2 linked regions of the Pseudolabrys taiwanensis genome follow. The protein of the gene in region 1 binds, or shares a complex with, the protein of each later gene. Links are inferred from orthologs where the notes say so. Each region holds a gene or a part of one and is shown in the gene's direction. Other genes may lie near its edges.

The links. The genes of interacting proteins can lie anywhere in the genome.
Region 2: the proteins of ccmE (region 1) and ccmB are in contact, whole or in part, in a solved structure (PDB 8CE8), measured with the Escherichia coli proteins. The link is inferred for Pseudolabrys taiwanensis from one-to-one orthologs.

What each region holds. Positions count from the first base shown.
Region 1 is NZ_CP031417.1:2,066,766-2,069,542, reverse strand. What follows is about bases 21-2,726. They hold ccmE (cytochrome c maturation protein CcmE), read left to right. Parts: upstream 21-994; coding sequence 995-1,459; downstream 1,460-2,726. Other genes in these bases: DW352_RS09900 (heme lyase CcmF/NrfE family subunit), read left to right, coding at 1,456-2,726; ccmI (c-type cytochrome biogenesis protein CcmI), read left to right, coding at 21-981. Also shown: more of ccmI, read left to right, coding at 1-20; more of DW352_RS09900, read left to right, coding at 2,727-2,777. UniProt on the Escherichia coli protein: Heme chaperone required for the biogenesis of c-type cytochromes. Transiently binds heme delivered by CcmC and transfers the heme to apo-cytochromes in a process facilitated by CcmF and CcmH.
Region 2 is NZ_CP031417.1:4,191,195-4,194,029, reverse strand. Bases 51-2,814 are described here. They hold ccmB (heme exporter protein CcmB), read left to right. Parts: upstream 51-980; coding sequence 981-1,649; downstream 1,650-2,814. Other genes in these bases: DW352_RS19940 (DsbE family thiol:disulfide interchange protein), read left to right, coding at 2,663-2,814; ccmD (heme exporter protein CcmD), read left to right, coding at 2,493-2,666; DW352_RS19950 (heme ABC transporter permease), read left to right, coding at 1,697-2,437; ccmA (heme ABC exporter ATP-binding protein CcmA), read left to right, coding at 180-785. In the rest of the region: more of DW352_RS19940, read left to right, coding at 2,815-2,835. UniProt on the Escherichia coli protein: Required for the export of heme to the periplasm for the biogenesis of c-type cytochromes.

The sequences.
Region 1 (2,777 bases):
CGGGCCGCCGGCCTGATCGGCGAGCGCGAAGCCGAGGCTGCCAAGGTCGAGGTGTCGCGGCGGCTGATTGCCGCAGCCGATGCGGCCGACATGGAACCGGCCGTGACCGGAACGGCGCCGCTCTGGCGGCGGCGTGCCACGGCCGTCGCGGCGCTCGTGCTCCTGCCGCTGGGGGCCGCGGCGTTTTATCTGTCTCTCGGGTCGCCGCAGATTCCGGGCGCGCCGCTCGCCGAGCGCATGGCGCAACAGGCGAACCAGAGCCGCTCCATCGCCAGCATGGTGTCGCAGGTCGAAGCGCATCTCGAGCGCAATCCGAACGACGCGCGCGGCTACGAGGTGCTGGCCCCAGTCTATATGCGGCTCGGCCGCTTTGCCGATGCGGTGACTGCGCGGCGCAAGGTGATCGCGCTGGCGGGTGACAGCGCGCAGCGCCAATCCGATCTCGGCGAAGCGCTGGCCGCGGCCTCGAACGGCATTGTGACGGAAGAGGCCAAGGCCGCGTTCGACCAAGCGCTGAAGCTGGACAGCAACGATTTGAAGGCGCGGTTCTTTCTCGGCATCGCCGCCGAGCAGGATGGCGACAAAACGAAGGCGGCGTCGATCTGGCGCGGCATGCTCGACGGCGCGCCGGCCGATGCGCCTTGGACGGCGATGGTGCGCGAGGCACTCGCGCGCGTGGGCGGCTCGGCGCCGGCAACCGCGCCCGGTCCGAGCACCGCCGACATCAATGCGGCCGCGGGCATGAACGAGCAGGATCGCGGCGAGATGGTGCGTGGCATGGTCGCGCGCCTTGCCGATCGCCTGAAGCAGAACGGCGACGATATCGACGGGTGGCAGCGGCTGATGCGCGCTTACATCGTGCTCGGTGAACGCGACAAGGCGCAGGCCGCGGCGGGCGACGCCAAGCGCGCCTTTGCCAGCGATCCGGAGAAGCTCAAGCGCATCGAGGATACGATCAAGGAAATGGGACTCGAAGGGTGAACGGGACCGCACCATGACGCGCAAGCAAAGGCGGTTGGTTCTGATCGGTGGGAGCGTCGGCGTGTTGGCGCTCGCGCTCGCGCTCGTCCTGTTCTCGCTGAGCGACTCCATCGTGTTCTTCAACTCGCCGACCGACATCGCCGAGAAGCATCCCTCGCCCGGAACCCGCATGCGCATCGGTGGGTTGGTGAAGCCGGGAAGCCTCGAACGCGGAAGCGACCTGCGCATCCGCTTTGCGGTGACGGACGGCAATCACGACGTTACCGTGCGCTATCAGGGCATCGTGCCCGACCTGTTCCGCGAAGGGCAGGGCGTGGTGGCGGAAGGCAAGCTCGAGCCGGATGGCACGATTGTCGCCGACACGGTGCTCGCCAAGCACGACGAGCGCTATATGCCGCGCGAGGTGGTCGACGCATTGAAGAAAAGCGGCCGCTGGAACGAAGGCGAGGGCCACATGCCGGCGAGTACGACGCAATGATCCCCGAACTCGGCCATTACGCACTGGTGCTGGCGCTGGCGCTGGCGGTGGTGCAAGCCTTCGTGCCGCTGATCGGCGCGCTCTATCGCGATGCGACGCTGATGCGGCTGGCGACGTCGACCGCACTGGCGCAGTTCGTGTTCGTTGCCGTCTCGTTCGGCGCGCTGACCGCCTGTTACGTCACGTCGGACTTCTCGGTGGCGAACGTCTTCGAGAACTCACACTCGATGATGCCGCTCGTCTACAAATTCACGAGCGTGTGGGGCAACCACGAAGGCTCGATGCTGCTGTGGGTGCTGATCCTGTCGCTGTTCGGCGCCGGCGTTGCGGCGTTCGGCGGCAATCTGCCGGTGCGCTTGAAGGCGCTGGTGCTGGCGGTGCAGTCCTGGATTGCCACGTCGTTCTATCTCTTCATCCTGCTCACCTCGAACCCGTTCCTGCGTTTGCCGCAGGCGCCGTTCGAGGGCCGCGATCTCAATCCGATCCTGCAGGACCCCGGCCTCGCCATCCATCCGCCGCTGCTCTATCTCGGCTATGTCGGCTTCTCGATCGCCTTTTCGTTCGCCATCGCGGCGCTGATCGAAGGCCGCATCGACGCCGCCTGGGCGCGCTGGGTGCGGCCGTGGACGCTTGCCGCGTGGATGGCGCTTACCGTCGGCATCGCCATGGGGTCGTACTGGGCCTATTACGAACTCGGCTGGGGCGGCTACTGGTTCTGGGATCCGGTGGAGAACGCATCGCTGATGCCCTGGCTCGCCGGCACCGCGCTGCTGCACTCCGCGGTGGTGATGGAAAAGCGCAACGCGCTGAAGATCTGGACGCTGCTGCTCGCCATCCTCGCCTTCTCGCTGTCGCTGATCGGCACCTTCCTGGTGCGTTCGGGCGTGCTCACGTCGGTGCACACCTTTGCCAACGATCCCTCGCGCGGCGTGTTCATCCTCGCCATTCTCGTTTTCTTCATCGGCGGCGGGCTGACCTTGTTTGCCTGGCGCGCGCCGCTGCTCAAGCAAGGCGGCCTGTTTGCGCCGATTTCGCGCGAAGGCGCGCTGGTCTTCAACAATCTCTTCCTGACCACGGCGTGCCTCACCGTCTTCGTCGGCACGCTTTATCCGCTCGCGCTCGAGGCGCTCACCGGTGAGAAAATCTCGGTTGGCGCGCCGTTCTTCAACCTGACCTTCGCGCCGCTGTTCGTGCCGTTGCTCATCGCCATGCCGTTCGGGCCGTTGCTCGCCTGGAAGCGTGGCGACGTCTACGGCGCGGCGCAGCGGCTGGTGGCCGCCTTCGGCGTGGCGCTGGTCGGCCTTGCCGCTACCTTCGT
Region 2 (2,835 bases), 2.1 Mb from region 1 along the record:
ATTCCAACCGGCCAAGACTTGCGATCGAAGTCCGATTTCGTGACGGCGCAGGTGCGGGCTTATAAGGTCTTTTCGCGCCGGGCGCCATATTTACTGGAACGGTTCTCAAAGATGCGCAGAAATTTGCGGCTTCCGCACAATGCTGATCTGCGTACGGCGCTTACGGCGCGGCCGACCTGATGCAGCTTCGCGCCGAGAACCTGGCCTGCAGCCGCGGCGGCCGCACGGTATTCACAGGCTTGAGCTTCGCGCTCGGCGGCGGCGAGGCCCTGCTGGTGACCGGCCGCAACGGTGCCGGCAAGTCGTCTTTGCTGCGCATGATCGCCGGCCTCGTCCGAATCGCGGACGGGCGCCTGAGCCTCGACGGCGGCGCGGACGACGCGAGTATCGCCGAGCAGACGCATTACCTCGGGCATCATGACGCACTGAAGCCGTCGCTGTCGGTGGCGGAAAATCTGTCGTTCTGGACCACTTTCCTCGGCGGCGGGCACGGCGGCGTCGGACCGGCGCTCGAAGCCGTCGGCCTGGCTCCCCTGGCGGGTCTGCCAGCGGCCTACCTCTCCGCCGGCCAGCGGCGCCGTTTGTCCATCGCCCGGCTGCTGGCGGCGAAGCGGCCGATCTGGCTGCTGGACGAGCCGACCTCGGCGCTCGACACCGCGTCGCAAACACGGCTGGCCGAGCTGATGCAGGACCATCTCGCCGGCGGTGGACTCATTGTCGCAGCGACCCACGGGCCCATCGGCCTCCGAGATCCGCGCGAGATGCGATTGGGGCCGGCGATATGATCCTCGACGAAGCAGCCACCTGCCGCAGCATGGTCCCCTCCCCCTTGCGGGGAGGGGTCAGGGGTGGGGGTCCTTCGGGCCGAGCACAGTTCGTCCACGGCTACCCCCCTCCCCAACCCTCCCCCACTAGGGGAGAGGGCGCGCGTCGTGCGTGGGGCAATCAGCCATGACCACATTTTTGACCCGGAGACGCGCGTGAACGCGCTTTTGGCCCTGCTCCTGCGCGACATGCGCCTGTCGATCCGCGTCGGCGGTGGCGCGCTGATGGGCGCGCTGTTCTTCCTCATCGTCGTGGTGATGATGCCGTTCGCCGTCGGCCCCGACCTCAATCTGCTCGCCCGCATCGGCCCGGCCATCCTCTGGCTCGGCGCGCTGCTCGCCAGCCTGCTGGCGCTCGACCGGCTTTTTGCGGTGGATCATGAGGACGGCTCGCTCGACCTTCTAATGATGGGCGCCATGCCGCTCGAACTCGCCGTTCTCGCCAAAGCCATCGCTCACTGGCTGACCACCGGGCTGCCGCTGGTGATCATCGCGCCGGTGCTGGGCCTCATGCTGAATGTCGAGCTGAAAGCCATGGGCGTCGTCGCGCTCACTTTGCTCGCCGGCACGCCGGCGCTCACCTTCATCGGGCTGATCGGCGCCGCCCTCTCGGTCGCGCTTCGCCGCGGCGGCCTGTTGCTGGCGGTGCTGGTGCTGCCGCTGACCATCCCCGTCCTGATCTTCGGCGTAGCGGCGGCCAATGCCGCCATCGTCGGCCCGGCCCCGTTCGGCCCGCCTTTCACCATTCTTTGCGCGCTATCGCTCGGCAGTCTCGTGCTCGGTCCGGTCGCGGCAGCGGCGGCGCTCCGACACGGGCTGGAGTAAGACATGGCCGCATTGCCCGCGATCCCGCACACGACTAGATAGCCGCCATGGCCCTGATCGACTTCGCCAATCCGACGCGTTTCCTGCGGCTCGTGAACGCCGTCCTGCCCTGGCTCGCGGCGGCGACCGCGATCCTGTTCGCCATTGGCCTCTACCGCGCGATCGGTGCGCCTGACGACTATCAGCAGGGCGCCACCGTGAAGATCATGTTCCTGCATGTTCCGGCGGCGTGGCTTGGCATGATGGGCTGGGGCCTGATGAGCGTCGCTGCGCTCGGCACTTTGGTCTGGCGTCATCCGCTCGCCGACGTCGCCGGCAAGGCCGCCGCCCCGATCGGCGCCGCGTTCACCTTCATCTGCCTCGTTACCGGCTCGCTGTGGGGCCGGCCGACCTGGGGAACCTATTGGGTGTGGGACGCGCGCCTCACCTCGATGCTGGTGCTGCTGCTGCTCTATCTCGGCGTACTTGCGCTCTATTGGACGGCCGAAGATCCCGGCCGCGGCGCGCGCGCCGCAGCGATCCTGTCGCTGGTCGGGGCGGTCAACCTGCCCATCATCAAGTTCTCCGTCGACTGGTGGAACACGCTGCACCAGCCGGCTTCGATCCTGCGCATCGGCGGCTCGGCCATCGATCCGTCGATCCTGACGCCGCTGCTGATCATGGCGGCCGCGTTTACTTGTTTGTTCTTCACGCTGCATCTTGCCGTCATGCGCAACGAGATCCTACGGCGACGCGTGCGCACCATGCAGCTCATGGAAGCGCAGCGCTTCGCGGAGGCCGGCGCATGATCCCGAAAAGGGGGAACCGGTTTTCGGACGAGGTCATGCGCGAAGGAAAAAGCGCATGAGCCTCGGGCCGCATGCCGACTTCATCATCGCTTCCTATGCGCTGACCGCCTTCGTGATCGCGGCGATGGTTGCCTGGGTCGTTCTCGATTACAGCGCGCAGCGCCGCGTGCTCGGCGAACTCGAGGAGCGCGGGGTCGGGCGCCGCGCACGGAACGAGGGCCAGTCGTGAGCACCGAAGCCGAACAGACGTCCCCGAGCCGCCGCGGCATCCTCGTGCTGCTGCCGCTTATCGTCTTTCTCGCGCTGGCCGGACTGTTCTTTTTCCGTCTCGGCAGCGGCGATCCCTCGCGCATTCCCTCCGCGTTGATCGGCCATCCCGCGCCGAAAACTGAACTACC